DNA from 3 places in the Paenibacillus sp. FSL K6-2862 genome. Region 3 is predicted to be linked to each of the others. Evidence: riboswitches for the same ligand, from Rfam matches in the RefSeq annotation. Region 3 holds a riboswitch; each other region holds the start of a gene.
What was found. A riboswitch is a leader RNA that binds a small molecule or an ion and turns the genes downstream of it on or off. The one in region 3 is predicted to bind thiamine pyrophosphate.
Positions count from the first base shown of each region.

Region 1 (6,665 bases), 240 kb from region 3:
GGCTGATAGCTCAGCGCCAGATCCACTTTGCCAGCGGCTACAAGTTTGAGCGCATCATTCGTATCGGCAGGCATCTGAATGTCCACATCGAGCCCTTGGTCTGCGAAGTATCCCTTTTCCTGTGCTGCGTATATAAAGGAATGGACTGCGTTCGGATACCAGTCGAGCATGATGGACAATGAATCATGGTCACCAGACGACGATCCGGTTGCTGTTGAATCTGTGCCCTGTACCTGGGGATTGGAATCGGACGATGATGGGTTCGCACCCGTATTGCCACAACCGCTGACGATCAGCAATAAACAGATGAGGGCAGGAAGCAGGATGTGAATGATTTTCTTTTTTCTCATGGATAAATGGGCCTCGTTTCGTTCATTTTTGTTTGGTTCCAATCGCTGATATGTTTCAAAGAGATCTACAGGAAGGAGCACGTGTTATCTCATTGCGATTGCCTTTTCATCGACTTTCCTCTGCCTGCATGGTCTGCATTCCGCTTCAATCCGAGGGTTCGCTCCAGCCAGGCTATAAACACGAACAGTCCGATGCCCAGCAAGGATAACAGCAGAATGGAGGCAAACATGGCATCGGTATTCATGCTGCTGGACATTCTGCGGCTGAAATAACCAAGTCCTTTGCTGCCTCCGAGCCATTCGCCAATGGTTGCGCCGACCACGCAGTACACCACCGACATCTTCAATCCTGAAAAGAAAGAGGGCAGCGCAAGAGGTACCTGAAGCTTGCGAAACAGATCCCACTTGCTTGCTCCCATGGTCATCAGCAGTTCGCGCTGTTCCGGGTCGCCTTGACGGAGACCATCATAGGTGCTGACCACAATCGGGAAGAATGCGATCAGAAATACCACAGCAACTTTGCTCCAGAGTGTGTAGCCAAACCACAGAATGAATACAGGAGACAGGGCAATCAGTGGAATGGTCTGGCTGATTACGATGAAGGGATACAGCGCCTTTTCAATCGAAGGGCTGAGGTGCATGCCCGCTGCCAGAGCGCTTCCGGCCACGATGGACAAGCCGAAGCCAACCGCAACCTCCACCAATGTGGCAGGCAGATGGGTTCCGAGGAGCAGACGCCGATGCTCAACTAGAGAACTCACTATCGATGTAGGTGCAGGGATAATGAAAGAAGGAACCCAGCCTAATCGAACGATGCATTCCCAGCTGGCAAGCATCAGGAGGAGAAGCGCAGCGAACAGGCCATAGCGGGCAAACCATCTGCTGACGTTAAAGCTTCGCATGTAATTGTTCCTCCAACCGTTGTCGCATCCGTATAAGATCCGGATCGTAGACCATGCCCGAATGTCTCGGACGGGGCAGAGGCACCGTCATGTCCAGCAGCTGCCGACCGCCAGGAGTGAGAAGGATAATCCGGTCACTTAATAACAGGGCTTCTTCGATATCATGCGTGATAAACAGCACCGTTTGGCGGAGGCTTTCCCACAATTCAAGCAGCCAGCGATGCATCTCCCGCTTGGTCATGGCATCGAGCGCGCCGAAGGGCTCGTCCAGCAGCATCAGCTGTCCTCCCGTCAGCAAGGTACGCAGCAGGGCGACCCGCTGCCTCATGCCGCCGGACAGTTCGTCCGGGTAGGCATGCTCATAGCCGGATAAGCCGAATCTGTCGAGTCCGGCCATAATGTCAGCTCGCAGCTTCACCTTGTCCTGCTTCCTCGGGGCAAGCTCCGAGGGAAGCAGACAGTTCTCCATAACCGTCCGCCAGGATAACAGCAAATCCTTCTGCGGCATGTAGGCAACCCGCCCGAGTCGCTGTCCTGGCGGCACCCCAGCAATTTCGATCGTGCCTTGCGTCGGTTCAAGCAAGCCTGCCAGCAGCTTGAAGAGTGTGCTCTTGCCCGACCCGCTGGAGCCGATCAGCGAGACGAATTCTCCCTTTTTTACACACATCGACACATTGGAGAGCACGGGGGAATGTCTCTGATCCGGAAAAGTGAAGGTCATGTTGTCAATCTGTACATCGTTGCTCATCTGGTTCCTTGACCCCCTTGGAATAAAAACTGCCTGAACGGAAATGCACGTTGTTTGCGATCTGTTGTAAGTAAACGCGAAAAAGCCCGCCCATTTCCGGAGAAATGAGTGGGCCTGTTAAGTTCAACCGACATTCATGTACATATGAATATGAAGAAAATCCGTTAACTGAAAGTCCGCTCCACTTCCCTCCGCTGGTATGATCCAGATCAGGTTCAAAGGGTCCGAATACATTCATTCGTCTCAGCCGCAAGGCTCCCCTAGTGCAATCGTTCAAAATATGCAGTTGTGTACACAGCATATATCACGTGCCCGCGAGATGTAAAGAGGGCGGCTTAAAAGAAGTATGCGTAAAGAAGTTAGGAAAGTGACCTATTCTAATTGTTTGAGTGTAACAGTGAATCAAGCTCACCGATCAGACGGGCAATCTGTTCAGGTGTGCCAATCGTAATCCGAAGCCAGGTAGGCATGGCGAATTCGGCACCGCCGCGGACAGAGATGCCTCTGTTTAACAATTCTTTGGTAATCGGGCCACTATCCTGCAACAGATCCACCATGATGAAATTCGTTTCGGAAGGGATGTAGGGTAACTTCCAATGATCAAAAGACTGCATTAACGTTTCCCGTCCCTGACGATTGTAGTGCAGGCAATGAGAAACAAATTCATGATCATCCAGGCTGGCTGAAGCAGCGGCTTGGGAGGTGGCTGTCAAACTGATGGGCAGCTTGACCCGGTTAATGCCTTCAATGATGCTTTCATTCCCGATGCCATATCCAATTCGCAGGCCGGCAAGTCCATATATTTTGGAGAAGGTTCGCAAAATAATCAGATTATTATACTGCTCCAGCAGCTTAACCGTATCAGGATAATCTTCACTTTCCGCAAATTCATAATACGCTTCGTCCAGGACAACCACGACATGGGAGGGCACATGTTCGAGTAAACCAAGCAGGGCATCTGCCGTGAAAATGGTTCCGGTTGGATTATTCGGATTGCACAGCCAGATGATTCGGGTAGAAGCATTGATCCGCTGCCGGAATTGCTCCAGGTCCAGTGAATGGTTGACCAAAGGCACTTCATGAATAACCCCGCCTGCCAGTAGCGTAGCACCCTTATACCAGTTAAAGGAGGGGACAGGAATGAGTGATTCCTCGCCCGGATTAAGATAGGCTTGGGCGGTAAGGGTTAGGAGCTCGAATGATCCACTGCCAAATACCAGTTGGGAGGTACGCACACCCAGACGTTCCGCAAGTTTGTCATGCAGCAGTTGGCTGGAACCGTCGGGGTATTGAGCCAGAAGATCGGAGCTCAGCGATCTGACTGCTTCCGCTGCCAGGGGAGAAGAGCCAAACGGATTCTCGTTCGCTGCAAGTCGATCTACACTTTCCAGTCCCAATTCCCGCCGGATCTGTTCCATGGATTTGGCAGGTGTATAAGCCGGAATTTGATTTAACAGATCTTTAACAGGAGGAGAGGGAACGGTTGAGAGGGATTGCATAATCATACCTTCTTTCCAGTGGAATTAGATCGAGAATGATATCTGTTTCTGGGCTATCCGCTGTGGTGTCTCTTGTGGAGGAGTCAACAAGCGATTTAGAATAAGATTTTCAAAATGAGCAAACCCGCTGTCCCGAACACGTGGACGCTCCAGCGTAATTCGGGTATCCATCGTTATATGACCATCCTCGATTAACAGCACCCTGTCAGCCAGCGCAACCGCCTCACTGACATCATGAGTGACCAGAATGACAGTCAGATCTTCTTCTACCCACAAGCGTTCGATTAATTGCTGCATCTCAATTCGGGTCAATGCATCCAATGCACCCAGCGGTTCATCCAGCAGCAGCAAACGCGGATGACTTGCGAGTGCCCGTGCCAAGGCAACACGTTGTTTTTGTCCGCCAGATAATACCCCCGGCCAGTCACCTTCACGCTCTCCAAGTCCTACATTGCGAAGCGACTGGCGTGCATCTTCCTTGTTCTTGTCGGGGATTCCCAGCCGTACATTGTCGAGCACGGATTTCCAAGGCAGCAGTCGGGCTTCCTGAAACAGAAACCGTGTCTCTGGTGCTGTACTGCCAAGCTTTCTGTTGCCCAGCATAACGCTTCCGGAAGAGGGGGATTCCAGCCCGGCGATCAGACGCAGCAAAGTGCTTTTGCCACAACCACTTCGTCCAACGATGGCTACAAATTCCCCTTGTCTTACATTGACATTGATGTCGGATAGAATTGTCCGCTGATCATACGATTTCTGAACCCTATCTACTTGAAGAAAAGGACTGATCTGACTTGTGCTCATGGATCAATTCACGCTCCTTTGGCTTTACTTGCGGGATAGAGCCGGGTTCCAGCGCAGCCAGCGCCGTTCCAGCCATTTGGCGATGGTATCGGACAGCTTGCCCAGCAGGGCATATAGCAGAATGCTTAAGACGATTACATCCATCTGCATGAATTCCCGCGCATTCATCGCCATGTAGCCAATCCCCGCATCCGCCGCAACCGTCTCGGCTACGATAAGGGTCAGCCACATAATGCCAAGTGCATAACGAATACCCACGAGAATGGAAGGCAGTGCACCAGGTAGGATAATGTCTTTATAAAGGGACCAACGGCTGAGGCCATATACTTTGCCCATTTCAATCAGACCGGGATCGACCGATCGTATGCCGTGGAACGTATTCAGATATACCGGAAAGAATACACCCAGGGAAACGAGAAATAATTTTGCTTCTTCACCGATCCCGAACCACACAATAACGAGGGGGATCAAGGACAGATGCGGAATGTTACGGATCATCTGTACCGAGGAGTCGGCGATCTTTTCCGCAAGGGAGGAGATGCCGTTCAGCACTCCCAGCAGAAAACCCAGACCCCCACCAATGAGGAATCCTCCCAAAGCTCGTCTGGCGCTAATACTGATATTGTTCAGTAGTTCACCGTTACCAAGCAGACGAATGAAGGCCTCCAGTACTTGAGCGGGACGGGGCAAAATATTGGCTGCAACAACTCCGGATGCAGTCAGCCATTGCCACAGAGCCAGAATGAGTAGTGGTACAACAAAAGGAATGAACTGGTTAAACCATGCCCGGTTAAAGGTTTTGGACCGCACGTTATGCCTACCTCCTTGCTTCCTTCGTTATTGACTACCTGGAGCTGGAAGTTGATCTTGAAGTGCATCACTCCAGAATGTGCTCACATCGACTGCCTGCCCAAAAATTCCCGCTTGCTGAAACGTATCTGCTACGTCCTGTTCGGACTTGATGGCCTCATCAGAAATGGCAACAATACGTGATGGGCGTTGTGCTTCTCCATCCGTGTAGGTTTTAAGGGCTTGTTCCACCGGCTGGTGGGTATTGTCTGCTGTAATTTGAGCCCACGCATCCTTATTGGCACGAGCCCAATCATTGAATTTGTTGATTCGCTCCAGATAATCGGCTAGGGCCTCTTTCTGTTCCGCATTTGCAATAGCCTGATCGGACGCGGCTACAAGGAAGCTGCCTGACAGGATATCTTTGGCGCTGGCGAGCGTTGTTGCTTCATTCTGATGTGCGGAGATGATGGCATTGCCGTAACTGGCAAGGGCATCCACTTTCCCGCTAATCAGGGCGCTGAGTCCGTCGGCTGTTGAAAGTTCGACCGGACTGATGTCACTCCAGGTTAGCCCGGCTTCCTCCAGCATTTTGAGCAGGAAATAGTGGGCTGTTGTATTTTTTACGAAAGCAACTTTCTTGCCTTTCAGGTCAGCAACTGATTTGATAGAAGAACCTTTGGGAACAACGACCTCCTGATTTAAGGTGCTGCCTTGTTGTACCGCAATAATTTTGAAGTTTCCACCATTGGCAGCCTGAGATGCAAAAATGGGCGGAATTTCACTGGTCACACCAAAGTCCAATTGATTTGCAGCCATCGCTTCGAGGATCAGGTTACCTCCCTGAAAAACGTTATAAGTGACTTTATAGGGGGTGTCATCGAGTCCGGCGGCTTTTAGCCCCAATTCGAGATTGCCCCATCCGGTCTGACCAACCCGAATAGTAACGTCTTTATTCGAAGCAGCTGATGCTACTGTCGGTGTTGTGCCTGTACCGGTGGCCTGATTATCAGTTCCGGGAGAGCAGCCGGAAATCAGCAACAACAGAAGCGCACTCAGAAAGGCAGTTAAGGGAAGAGTGTACTGGCGGTTTGGACGGATCATAGGGAGGAAACCTCCTTGGTGTATGTACTGCTTTCACTAGACTGACTGGATTCTATGAATGTTTGGCCGATGCGGTCTGCCTGAAGGATGGCTTCGGTTACCTGCGCCGTGCTAACTCCGAAGGAGAGATGTGCCGCACTGCCTTCCCGCAGCTGTAGTCCTGCTGCAATGTGCGCAGCAGCTTCCCGAGGCTGTTGTTGTATGCCGAGTTGGGCAAGAGTGATAGGCAGATTCAGCTTATGTAACAGAGTGGTCAGCTCCTGAAGCTCATCCCCTGCTTTGCCTTCAAGAATCCACTGGGTGAAAAGTCCAAAGGCTACCTTTTCTCCATGTAGCGAAGCGTGTGTCTCAGGTAATTTGGTGAGGCTATCATGCAGCCCATGAGCAATCGCGGCATGAAGTGATCCATCGCTAATGCTGCCTACAAGGCCAGCGAGCACAATGATGGCATCGGCAACATCATGGAACTGAG
Region 1 is NZ_JBBOSN010000001.1:882,609-889,273, forward strand. It holds gene MHB82_RS04080 (ABC transporter substrate-binding protein) at 1-350, opposite strand, end outside; gene MHB82_RS04085 (ABC transporter permease) at 440-1,252, opposite strand; gene MHB82_RS04090 (ABC transporter ATP-binding protein) at 1,239-2,000, opposite strand; TPP riboswitch at 2,170-2,272, opposite strand; gene hisC (histidinol-phosphate transaminase) at 2,378-3,499, opposite strand; gene MHB82_RS04100 (ATP-binding cassette domain-containing protein) at 3,524-4,300, opposite strand; gene MHB82_RS04105 (ABC transporter permease subunit) at 4,325-5,110, opposite strand; gene MHB82_RS04110 (ABC transporter substrate-binding protein) at 5,138-6,193, opposite strand; gene MHB82_RS04115 (iron-containing alcohol dehydrogenase family protein) at 6,190-6,665, opposite strand, start outside.
Region 1: it holds a riboswitch for thiamine pyrophosphate, as region 3 does, so the genes downstream of both, MHB82_RS04090 (ABC transporter ATP-binding protein) here and thiC (phosphomethylpyrimidine synthase ThiC) in region 3, are expected to answer to the same signal.

Region 2 (6,665 bases), 3.5 Mb from region 3:
CAACAACATGCTTACACGTTAATCTTCCAATCGACGTTTCCATACCCTGGACTCCACTCGAATCCGCAGTTAGACTTACATTCTGTACACCTTCGATTAATTTGGCCCCCATTGTTTGAGCTGCGACCGCATAGGCACGTGCCAAATTGACAGGAAGAAGTTCACTTTCTGAAGCTCTATACAGAGCCCCGAAAGCTTCCTTGCTTATCCATGGGGCTTCACGTTGAAGATTGGAATGATCCCACCAAATTTGCTCTGTAAGCAAATCTGTACTTTTTCTGGTATCGCTATACTTTTTCATCTCGTCTTCATTCCGAAATGGTGTAATAAATCCATTCTGCTGCAAGCCAATTTCAATGCCGCTTAGTCGTTGAATCTGTTCTTTTTGCTGATGCAGTCGTTTTCTACTTTCATATGCTAGTTTTGACATCACAGTAGTATGAAACGTCTCGCTGTCTGCAGCTAACATGCCCGCTGCGGCAGAAGATGTCTCACTTGCAATACGCGCACGCTCGATTAAAATTACTTCTTTACCTCGTGAAGCTAGCTCATACGCGATGGCACAACCTATAACGCCGCCTCCCACCACTATCGTTTCCGCATGAAGCTTGCCACGAAGTTCTCCACGTATTTGGGCCGTAAAAGCAGCTCCATTTCGGTAAAGGCTGCCACTTCGTCTTCGACCTCTTGCTTCTCCGCTCATTCATTCACCTCCGCGATTCGTTCTTATTTCTATCGTTCAATAGCCTGCCTCAAGGCTGCTGCTGCGCTTTGCGGATTATCGCTAGCCCAGATAGATGATATTACTGCCGCACCACTTGCTCCAGCTGCACGTACAGCAGCTATGTTTGCCGGTTCAATGCCGCCAATGGCAATTACGGGAATGGAAACGCCTGAACATATTTCAGACAGGGCGGATAGCCCTCTCGGCTTGATCCCAGGTTTACTGCTGGAGGAAAATACATGACCATAAAAGAGGTAATCTGCTCCGCGTTCTTCAGCTTCTCTAGCTTCGTGAAGAGAGTGAACAGAAATGCCGAGACGAAGTCGATCGCTTTTGTTCAGGCTGCTGCCTTGAATAGTCGTCATATTGGACTGGCCCCAATGAACCCTCTGAATTAATACATGCTTTTCCAATTCATTCAGCTCACATAGACCATTGATCACGATCCTGTCAGATGGAATTCCTGCGTACAGCAAACTATACGCCCATTGAATTTTTTGTTCGGTGGTTAGATGTTTCTCCCGGATGTGAATATAGTCAAGCCAGGGCCATACATCCGTTGCAATCTTCACAAAACGTTGTTCATCCCCTATGCCCGGTGAAACAGCATGCAGTTCAAACGATAATGAATTCACAAGTTTCTTAGAGATATCCGTTTGGTTTCACCTTCCCTGCTGTCAATATGTAAGCACAAAAAAGCCACTCCCGTAGGGAGTGGCCGCGATAACATGTCAAGTTAGTTAAATGAGCTTTACATGCCAGTTGTCAGGTATACAAGCTATAAACCATAGCCTTGATATATACGAGATATCTTCATGCTCCACTCGTGAGCATTCACATTCGCTGCAAAATCGAATATTAATTTGCCCATATCATTAACTAAAACGCGCCACTTCCCTACGCTGGTATAATCCAGATCAGGTGCAAAGGGTCCGGAATCGCATTATTCCATCTCAGCCGCAACGAGCGGCCCCCCTAGTGATCATATGAAGTTGTAGCCTATGTTACCATAGTCACCTTTTTTTGTCACCGTTGATTTCTCAAACTCATGTTGATGTTTGATTGTAGAGTACTTCATTGCTCCACAACAACTAGTTTTTCTCAGACCAGGCTTCGACGTCCCATGTCTTGGTGACCCAATCCTGATAAAATTCAGGTTCATGCGAAACGAGCAATACTGTACCTTTAAACTCTTGCAGAGCTCGTTTTAGCTCCGCTTTTGCTGTTACATCCAGGTGGTTTGTCGGTTCATCAAACAGGATCCAATTGCTTTCACGCATCAGAAGCTTGCACAAGCGAACTTTCGCTTGTTCTCCCCCACTCAGTGCACTCAGCGGGCGAGTGATGTGCTCGTTTTTCAAACCACATCGGGCCAGATGCCCTCGTACTTCGTTCTGCGTCAGGTGAGAGAATTCGTTCCACACATCTTCAATCGGCGTAATATTGCCCGCACGGACCTCCTGTTCAAAATAAGCTGTCTCCAGATAATCCCCCAGGAACGTTTTACCGCTAATTGGAGGTATCTTTCCCAGTATGGTTTTAAGAAGTGTCGACTTACCTACACCGTTACATCCGACAATGGCTATTTTCTCACCACGTTCGATTGTCATTGTCATTTTAGGCAGCAAAGGGTAGGAATAACCAATCTCAAAATCAATTCCCTCGAATACTGTTTTGCTGCTGGCACGGGCATCTTTGAATTTAAATGTCGGTTTTGCTGCTTCATCCGGGCGATCGATTCGTTCAATCTTGCCCAGCTGCTTCTCACGGCTTTTAGCACGTCCGGAAGTGGAGGCTCTTGCCTTGTTACGCTGAATAAAATCTTCCTGTTTCTTAATATATTCCTGCTGTTTCTCATAGGCATCGATATGTTGTGCTTTTTGCATATCGGCCATTTCAAGAAACTTATTGTAGTTGGCAGCATATCGCGTCAATTTAGCAAATTCCAGATGGTAAATGACGTTAACGACTTCATTCATGAACTCCGTATCATGCGAAATCAGGATAAATGCATACGGGTAATCTTTTAAATATCGCGTTAACCATTCGATGTGCTCAACGTCCAGGTAGTTCGTTGGCTCGTCCAGCAAAAGAGCCGTCGGTTTCTCGAGCAACAACTTGGCGAGCAATACTTTGGTCCGTTGTCCCCCGCTTAGAGCAGCGACGTCACGATCAAGCCCAATAGCGGATAATCCAAGGCCATTCGCCATTTCTTCCACTTTTACATCAATCAAATAAAAATCGCCCTGCTCAAGCTGTTCCTGGATTTCACCCATTTCTTCCAGCAGTTTTTCAAGCTGGTCTGGGTCTGCATCAGCCATCTGGTCTGTAATGACCAACATTTCTTTTTCCAGTTCAAGCAGGGGAAGGAAGGCATCTTTTAAAACGTCACGGATTGTTTTGCCAGGAGTCAGCTTGGTATGCTGATCCAAATATCCGTACCGGACTTTTGGTGTCCACTCTACTTTCCCGCTATCTTTCAGCAATTTTCCGGTCAAAATATTCATTAAAGTGGACTTTCCTACACCATTTGCTCCGACCAGGCCTACACGCTCTCCTGCAAGTAAACGAAAAGATACATTTTTAAATAACGTGCGGTCACCAAAATTGTGACTGACGTTCTCTACTGACAATAAACTCATGAGATGAGGTTGCTCCTATCTATTTAACATTACTTTTTTTCGGTATTGTTTATACCGGTCAAGTTCTGAACTGAAACCCTATTTTAGCACAGGACCTGCCTTTTCTGAAAGCAATGTAGTAGGCTCAGCAGTCTTACTTAGTGAACAACCTTGTTAATGTAACAATTCCCCTCAAAATACCCCGCAGCCGCGGCCTGCTTCGCATCTGTAAAAACTTCTTCAGCTCGGAAGTTATTTTTACATGTTGCTGGATAATAATACTTTATGCCGGTTGAAGGTTCTATCCCTCCAATGACTGCTGTTCTTTTAACCAACCTTCCTCCGCCGATGGCATAGGTGTTTACCTTGAGGCTTCCTACAGGCAAGCCCTGAATAAATGCCATGATCCCCGTATCATTAATCGTATTGTACCAATCCTCCTGAGAAATAAGAGGCAGGGTAAACGTATAGGATATCCCGTTTCTTCTTGCAAACTCATTATGCCGATTAATGACTTCGGCAAGATTCTCCTGCACGCTCATGATGATACGAGTTTGTCTGACCTGCTCAAACGAATTTGAATTTTGCAGCAATGGAATTCCACTAGTTGAAGCGAGTTCCCTTTGAAAACCTTCAATCCATTTATCCTGAACGGCATCATAAGCATATACATAACCGTCGAGTGTAAAATTAATGCTGCTGCCGTCTGAATCTGAATATGTATAGGGCATTTTAGGACTCCATACCTGGTGGTACGAATCATCAGTCTCACCCGTCATCTCTGCTTCCTTAGCTAAGATATAATAACCATCGTAATCCAGTACAACTATGGCTGGTATGTAATCAAACAGTGCTTGTATCGCCTTTGGATCGTCATGTATACCCATATTCAAGGCCATCGTCTGAGTGAATGTCTGAAGCGCCAGTTCCTTATCGGCCTTTACGAATTTGGTGGAATCATACCCTGCCTCACTGTTTTGCTTCTCATTCTGGTGCATTACGTTTCCTGCGTCCAATACAGCTGTTTGGAGGGCCGATCTATACCTTTGATTAAGAAGCTGAGCTTCATCCGCATCATGAGTATTCCGAGAAACCATCCAAAGAAAGGGTAGAAATACTAGAACAAACACAATGGACAAATCAGTAATCTTCATTGAGAACCATGCCTCCATAAGTGGTAAACACTGCTGCTGCAGGAGCCGTACCATTCAGCCACTCGCGAATCAGCATGGCTGGTGTCCGGTTGGTATTTTTAAGTGTAATCGTGAAAAAGTCACCCATGGTCAGTGTGTATCTACGAAGCGGATCATCGGCTGCGTACGTGCCTGAGACAGGGAACAATTTTTCCAAGATTTGCGCTGAGTAATATGCATCCTGTACCGTCTCATACGTTCCTGTAAATGTACCTTGATCCATAGGATCTGTGTAGTGAGGAACATATTTTTTGTGCAGATGCTCCATGGTAATCTCGTAAACATTGCCTGTTCGCGCCAGCTGTTCTTCAAATTCGGCATACATCCCAGGAGAGATATAACCTTTCGTTCTGACTGAATCCACAAAACGGGTAACCGTCTGATATGTGACCATTCGCGCTATATCGTCTTGGCGATCTGCCGTTTCCGCAGTCGGATATACATATAGCAGAAGTACTGCCAGCATAACTGCTAGCAGCTTGGATACAGCATTTATCAATTGATACTGGCCTCCCTCCAAAATGCAATTCGAAGCAATCCCCCGCTATCATCTCTTACAAACTCCGGTTTATAGGAAGCAATCACGTCAACAGGTATGGACGCACTTCGGTTGATAAGCGGGTCTATCGTATACGTTTTCCCGTCAACCTGCACTTCGACTGCTGTACCCGTCATTTGTCTAACCGTATGTAACACCTCGGCTCCGCTGTAACGAAGGGGTTTGCTTATTTTTAATGTTGTATTTATTCTTCCTTCCATGTCTTCATTCGTGTGCACGCTGGAACTCAAAGCACTGGACAATAAGCTAACGCTTTGTTGTCCATACAGACAGGCTGTTACAAACAGGACAATGGCGGTACAAAACAACATGAGTTGCTGTGTATTCTGGGACAATGGAAACCAACTCCTGTCAGGATTGCTGGAAGATTAGTCCTCTCACCACATTTGATTTGTCTTTAACGATAACGGCCTTGAACTTTCCACTTGGGTTGACATATTGATTGTCCTTTTCGCTCATCGTCTGATTAATACTGCCTACTTTGTTATCCGGAGCAACAACTGAACCGTAGTCCGCATTATTGATATCCTGAGAAATATTCAACTCATTGCCATACCACTGACCACCCTTGTTTTTTCCTGTAATGACCTGGATACCAAATTGATCCTTGTCCGCATACTTACGCAGGGCGTTTGTAACTTGGGAGCCACTGATCGTGGTCCCGTCATACACCGTAAATGCTGCCTGAGACAACTCTGTCTGAATATCCGCAAAATTGTTTTGCGCTGTTTTGGTTGCCTCCTGAGCAGAAATAAACAGCAGTACCACAATCGTAATAAGGGCAATCGTCAAAAAGATCCCTGCGGCTACCTTTAAAGCACTTGAAGCATTGTTCATGTTAAATCCTCCTAAGTTTTGATAAATAAATGTATATCAGTCTGAACAGGTTCAACCTGAACCGCTACAGTTTCTGAATTTGTTCATAATAAATGTTCATTTGCAGGAAGCTCATACCAACAAGCGGGATCACCAGATAGAGAAAAATAAGGGCATACATCGGGGTAAAGCCAATCATTCTGCCCCATGAGGCTTTCACATCTATCATTCTGGTATACTCCTGCTTCCGCTGATCGAAATAAAAAGCCATCATGCTGTCCAGATCATCAAACGCTTCCCGGATCGAAATTTTACCGAGTGCAAGCTGCAGTTTGTCCACCAGACGCTGAAATTCAGGCAACCCTGCATCCTCTTTCAGCTGCTCAAGTGCATTTTCTGGTCCATGTTCAAAGTGCAGCAGACATTTTTGAAGGGGTCGTTTGAAAATGACGGCAAAACGATTGAGCCATTCCAAAATCTCTTCAACGGACATCCGGTCCATCTCACGCAGAATGGAGATCACCGTCTGATATTGGTAAATTTCATGCTTCATGTCCATACTTCGCATTTTACGCTGGAACATCATGAGCCATATGGGCATGTAATATCCGGCCGCGCCAATAAAGATGGCAATCAACAGCTCCCACCAGTGCAAATACTGCTTGTTGTATATTTCGAGCTTTTGAATAATGCGCAGACTCGTTTCAGTTTGTGTATCAGAGTCTAGTGGGTTGGAGGAAATCTGTTGTAAC
Region 2 is NZ_JBBOSN010000001.1:4,142,819-4,149,483, forward strand. It holds gene thiO (glycine oxidase ThiO) at 1-703, opposite strand, end outside; gene MHB82_RS18540 (thiamine phosphate synthase) at 733-1,359, opposite strand; TPP riboswitch at 1,602-1,711, opposite strand; gene abc-f (ribosomal protection-like ABC-F family protein) at 1,816-3,366, opposite strand; gene MHB82_RS18550 (hypothetical protein) at 3,504-4,499, opposite strand; gene MHB82_RS18555 (hypothetical protein) at 4,486-5,037, opposite strand; gene MHB82_RS18560 (hypothetical protein) at 5,034-5,432, opposite strand; gene MHB82_RS18565 (ABC transporter permease) at 5,449-5,934, opposite strand; gene MHB82_RS18570 (hypothetical protein) at 5,999-6,665, opposite strand, start outside.
Region 2: it holds a riboswitch for thiamine pyrophosphate, as region 3 does, so the genes downstream of both, MHB82_RS18540 (thiamine phosphate synthase) here and thiC (phosphomethylpyrimidine synthase ThiC) in region 3, are expected to answer to the same signal.

Region 3 (6,665 bases):
TGCAGCAGGATTCGAAGGAATACATTCTTGCTTTTACCAATCCAGCAACGGTTGAAGGAACGATGGCGCGGGTGAATGAAGCACTACAGCAAGGTGAAACTAACGGGCAGGCAAACGTTGCGGCTCCTTCGAGAACAAAGGCCGCACTAATTCCTGGTACATTTGAATTGATCATGCGCGGCGATAAGGAAGGATATATGGAGGCGGTGACAACGGGCCTTCAGCAACTCGCTGCACAGTCACCAGAGAAAACAATTGTAGCTGCTCAGCTATCCATGGCTCCCGCGGCAGCCCTTGCTTCAGCAAATACGGGTAGTGAGATTTACAGCCCGCTCGCATCGCTGGCATCTTATTTGGAGCAGCAATTAAAAATTGGTAGACGTTAGTTAGGGTTATTCATTGCGTGCATGAAAGCTACCTCTGCCTTTCACGCATTAAAAAGGCTCTCGAAGGAGGGCCTGCACTCAGAGGAATACCTGACGTCAACGCTGTGCTTGAGCAGCCGTTAGCCGGCTCCAACATAGAAATATCCGGAAGTTTACTTTTCTTATCAACGAAGCTAAAGGATTACAACTAAAAGCCGCTCTTCTCCCAGTAGTGGAGAGAACGGCTTTTATATATCTTAGGCTGCTTAAATTGCGCTGTAACGAGCTTAGGTTCGGGTTCGGTATTCCTCAGCCTTCTCCTGCATTCCGGCCGCTACAGCCTCATTCTCGGACAAGCCTTTGTCTGCGGCAAATGCACGAATATCCTGCGTAATGCGCATGCTGCAAAATTTAGGTCCGCACATGGAGCAGAAATGGGCCTCCTTGGCCCCTTCAGCCGGGAGTGTCTCATCGTGATAGGACAGCGCACGTTCCGGATCCAGTGACAGGTTGAACTGGTCCCGCCAGCGGAATTCGAAACGGGCCTTCGACAACGCGTCATCCCGGCGCTGTGCACGCGGATGGCCTTTGGCCAGATCAGCGGCATGTGCCGCAATCTTGTAGGCAATAACGCCCTCCCGGACATCATCCTTGTTTGGCAGGCCCAGATGCTCCTTTGGTGTCACATAACAGAGCATCGACGTTCCGAACCAGCCGATCATCGCCGCTCCAATGGCTGAGGTAATATGGTCATAGCCTGGTGCTATATCGGTTGTCAGCGGACCGAGTGTATAGAATGGTGCCTCCTTGCAGATCTCCATCTGAAGGTCGACATTCTCCTTAATCTTGTGCATCGGCACATGTCCTGGCCCCTCAATCATCACCTGCACATCGTGCTTCCACGCAATCTGTGTCAGTTCACCAAGCGTAGCAAGTTCAGCCATCTGGGCTTCATCATTGGCATCATAGATGCTGCCCGGGCGGAGTCCATCTCCGAGAGAGAAGGCTACATCATACCTTTTCATGATTTCACAGATTTCCTCAAAATGCGTATATAAAAAATTCTCCTGATGGTGTGCAAGGCACCATGCCGCCATAATGGAACCACCCCTTGAAACAATGCCAGTCATCCGTTTGGCCGTCATCGGTATGTAACGCAGCAGTACGCCTGCATGGATTGTAAAGTAATCCACACCCTGCTCAGCCTGCTCAATGAGCGTATCCCGGTACAACTCCCAGGTGAGTGCCTCAGCTTCGCCATTCACCTTCTCCAGCGTCTGATATAGCGGCACCGTCCCGATCGGTACCGGGGAATTGCGGATAATCCATTCCCGAGTGGTATGGATATCCTTGCCCGTGGAAAGATCCATTACCGTATCGGACCCCCAGCGTACCGCCCAAGTCATTTTCTCCACTTCTTCTTCAATCGAAGAGGATACGGCAGAGTTGCCAATATTCGCGTTGATCTTCACGTGGAAATGACGTCCGATCAGCATCGGTTCGCTCTCTGGATGATTGATATTCGATGGCAGAATGGCCCTTCCGCTCGCCAGCTCCTGCCGGACGAATTCCGGCTCCACGCCCTCACGGATAGCAGCAAACTCCATCTCAGGCGTAATGATGCCCTGCCTCGCATAGTGCATTTGGGTGACACAGCGTCCGGATTGTGCACGCAGCGGTTTGCCGCGGAGGCCTGGATATTCTTCAGCTCCGGTTCTCTTGCCTCCAGGCTTCAGCCCGTTATCCTCCGGTTTGACGGTGCGTCCCTGGTACGCTTCTACATCGTTTCGTTCTGTAATCCATTGTGCACGCAAAGCTGGCAGGCCTGCCCGGATATCGGCGTGAAATCCGGGATCCGTCATAGGGCCGCTCGTATCGTACACGCGCAGCGGCTCGTTATGCTCCACCCCTTGGGGTGTATTCGTGTCATGAAGGGCAATTTCACGCTCGGGTACGGCAATGTCCGGACGCGAGCCCTGAATGTAAACTTTGCGGCTGCCGGGAAACGGTTGGACCCGTTCAGCCGCCACTGTTCCCTTTTCCAACCCCTGTCCTACATGTTCCTGTGCTGTTGTTCTGTTGTTTGTGCTCATCGCTACCTCTTCCTCCTCGTTGATTGTCCCATGGATGGGCCAGTTTGATTGCTCATGCACCCGTTCCATATCATCCACGCATAGGCAAGAAAAGAGCGGCCAACTTCCGAAGAAAGAACATTACAGCGGCATAGCGCAGACAGAATCTGGCACAGGCATAAGTGGGTTACACCCAACTCAGCTCCCCCGCAAAAGAAGATAATCCCCTCTGCTGCGAATGATCGCTTGACGCTGTAAATAAAAAAAGCCGGTTCCCGAGGGAACCGGCTTATGTCCATCACCTATAACAAGCCTGATGCCAAGCTCCCACAAGTGGAGACATGCCAAAGGCTGGATTATGCAGGTGTTCGTGGTTATATCGCCGATTACTTCCCTACGCTGGTATGATCCAGATCAGGTGCAAAGGGTCCGGAATCTCATGCGATCCCGTCTCAGTCCGGACAATTCGGACTCCCCCAGTAACGTTAACAGTTGCGGTATGTGTACCGCAGTTTCATATTCAATTCATTCCAGCCTCGCTGGGCTGTCCATTACAGACTAGCGCAAGCTCATCAGAAAAACAACCCTTTATCTTCCATTGCACGCCGGATCAGGACAACATGAGGCCCATCTGCGCGGCTGCTTCCTTCAGTACAGGTGCATATTCGTGCAAAGTTTCCTGGGACAGGCGGCTAACGGGACCCGATACGGATAGCGCAGCAGCAATATTCCCCTTTCGATCCATAATGGGAACCGATACTGCAGCCGCTCCAGGCTCACGTTCTTCGTAGCTGGTCGCATACCCAGTCTCCCGGATATCGCCCATCTGGGCCAGATAAACTTCGGGATCGATAAATACGGGCCATTCGGGGCCATTCATCAGTTCCTCCCGGTCTTCTTCCGTCGCAAATGCCATGAGTACCTTGCTGGAAGCCCCTACGGATAGAGGAAGACGTACACCAACCGGAGCCACCCGCCGGATGGCCTGATCACTCTGAACAGCCTGAATACGGATACGCTCACTGCCATCCCGCAGGTACAGACTGACCGTCTCACCCAAACGATCTCTGAGCCGCTCCATCGCTGGAAGCAGCAAAATAGCAGGGTCATCACTACGGGACATATGAGCAGACAGCTCCCAGATTCGAATGCCGAGCCTGTATTTCTCAGTGGCCGCATCGCGAATGACGAATCCCTTCTCCTCCAGCGTCGCCATCAGACGATGAACCGTACTTTTGTGCAAACCAATCTGGCTCGCAATTTCCGTGAGTCCAAGATCGCTCCGTGTGGTAAAACATAATAATATATCCAGCGCCCGTTCTACAGCCCGGACGGTTAATTTGCGGTCTTCCATGGCATAAAGCCCTCCTCATGTTTCATCACATGAAACTTGGTTACATAAATTATATGAGAAACGATCTCATCTGTAAACTAAAATGAGCCAAATCATGACGATAAGAAGTGTAAATATTTTCTTTTTATAAGACTAAATCCCCTGCAATTTGCACCATCAGGAAATGTTACCCATATATCTTTTGGACTATATAACAATTGCGTAACAAATGCCTCCAATCAATTGACTTTGACTATATGGAAACATACGATAAAGATATAAAAGCAAGACTTTGCTGCACATGCCAGCAAGGACACCACGACATACTATCTGATCTGAACTCGTTGTTATCTTCAATTGATCTTAATAAGGAGGGGCAATCATGTTTCCGACATCCCAGAGCGAAGCCCCGCTGCAAACGAAAGTGTCCGATCTGCCTTCTTCGTTATCACCGAGGCTGATCCGGTTCAAACATATTATCGTAGCGTTGCTGCTCTCCGTTGTATTTTTTCTGCTCTTTTGTTTCATCGCCTTACACGGCTATATTGCCTGGGTATTATCCAACCCGACCGTAGCTCCCGTGTTCTCCAATCCCATGCAGGCCAAGAACATGAAATACGAGGACATCACGTTCCCGGCAGCAGATGGCAGCCGTACGATGCAGGGCTGGTATATCCCCGCAGACACAGATGTCAACAAAACCATTATCTTCAGTCATGGATATGGGGCCAATCGGGAGGAAACCTGGGTTCCCATGTATGACCTCGCTCACTATGCCCACCAGCTCGGGTTCAATGTCGTGATGTTCGACTATGGTTTCGCCTCACAGGTGAACAAGGCAGTCGCTACAGGAGGCAAAGCCGAGTCCCAGCAATTGCTTGGTGCCATTCAGTTCGCCAAGCAGCGCGGTGCTCAGGAGCTTGTCGTCTGGGGATTCTCAATGGGCGCAGGCACGGCATTACAGACTGGGCTGCTAACCGAGAACGTGGATGCCATGATTCTCGACAGCACCTTCCTGCTGGAGCCGGATACACTGTATCACAACATTCATAACCAGATTGATCTGCCTCGCCAACCAACTTTGCAGATCATGAATCTGTTATTCCCGGTTCTGAATGGCACCGGATTACAGCAGATTCCGTATCAGGAAGTCAAAAAGAAAGACTATCCGTTCCCGATCTTCTTCATTCACGGGACGGAGGATGAGAAGGCTCCATATCCAATCGCCGAGCTTCTCGCCGCCAACCAGACGAACACCTACTCAGAGGAATGGATTGTGCAGGACGCGCATCATGAGCTGATCTTCCGGGAACATCCGAAGGAGTATCTCCGCCGTGTCTCTACGTTCCTGAGTCATGTGACGAAGACGAGCAGCGATGATGTGGAAAATACCAATACCGGAGAATAGAATCTTCCGGTGATCAGAGCCCCTATGGGGCTCTTTTTTTATGCACACATAGGACAACATGGCAGGAGAATATACTTTTGGGACGGTTATAAATGGTTAATCACAGTATCCCTTGATTTTACAATTTAATTGAATGGAGGTTTGCCGCATATGAATTGGTCTAGCTATGGACCCTTGCTGCCTCTGCGCATCCTAGAGGAGATAAGGTTCTGGAAGGAGCAGGAGAAAGAGCATACGCTTGTTATCCGGGCACTGGTTCCCGATCTGGAGCCCACTTACGTGAAGCTGCTTGAAGAATGGGCAGTGACGTTTGAAAATACCGAGAAGGTAGCCAACCAGCTGCTGAAGCAGCTGTTACCCGGAACCCATCCGCCTGCCCCTTACATTATCGGATGTGTGGAACAGCTTGTCGCCTCTGCACGTTCACAATCGCGGGAGTTCATCAGGCAGCTGTACGTCCTGCTTGAGCAAAGTGCCGCTGTGCAAGCTGTCCCGCTCGCTAAGGCAGTCATTCTGCACTTTATCCGCGAATCGGAGTATTTCCTCGGCGTACTCGATACCTTGATTCAGCCTGGAATCATGCGGGATTCGGCAAGTGATGCACCCTTTTCTTTGGAGAAGTATGTTCAATTGTCAGGACGCACCGAGCGTGAAGCAGCGGAGGAGCCGTCTTCCGTTGCTGGAAAAGCTAACGCTCCGTCAGCTCCATCAGCTCCGGCACCTTCATCATCTTCTTCACAGGTGCAGTATTCAGAGGTCTCCGGTCTATCACCTTCTTCCGGTACGACAGAGACCATCACCTTACCTTCTACACCTCCAGTAAAGGAGAGACCTGTTCCGATTGGAGGACACACGCTGCCTCCTCTGCCGTATGCCTACAACGCACTCGAACCACATATTGACGAGATGACGATGCGCATTCATCACGATAAACACCATCAATCCTATGTGGATGGACTCAATACAGCCGAGAAGAAATTGGCAGAGTCGCGCAAAAAAAATAATTTCGAACTCGTCAAACATTGGGAACGAGAACTTGCCTTCAATGGTGCAGGCCATTACCTGCATACGATCTTCTGGACGATCATGAATCCCAAAGGCGGCGGCAAACCTTCCGGCTTGCTTGCTGAACAGATCAAACGAGATTTTGGCAGTTATGAGGCATTCAAAAATCAATTCACTGAAGCAGCCAACAAAGTGGAAGGCAGCGGTTGGGCTTTGCTCGTCTGGAGCCCGCGGGCGCACCGTTTGGAGATTTTACAGGCAGAAAAGCACCAGAACCTGTCCCAGTCCGACATCGTCCCCCTCCTGCCGCTGGATGTATGGGAGCATGCCTACTATCTGAAGCATCAGAATGAGCGCAAGAAATATATTGAGGACTGGTGGAATGTCGTCTATTGGCCTGCGGTGGCTGAACGTTACGAAACGGCACGGAAGCTGTTGTGGCCACCCTACTAGAACTGAAAAGGGAACAAGAAAAAAGAGAT
Region 3 is NZ_JBBOSN010000001.1:641,913-648,577, reverse strand. It holds gene MHB82_RS03090 (hypothetical protein) at 1-386, shown strand, start outside; gene thiC (phosphomethylpyrimidine synthase ThiC) at 653-2,458, opposite strand; TPP riboswitch at 2,812-2,925, opposite strand; gene MHB82_RS03080 (IclR family transcriptional regulator) at 3,048-3,791, opposite strand; gene MHB82_RS03075 (alpha/beta hydrolase) at 4,153-5,178, shown strand; gene MHB82_RS03070 (Fe-Mn family superoxide dismutase) at 5,329-6,636, shown strand.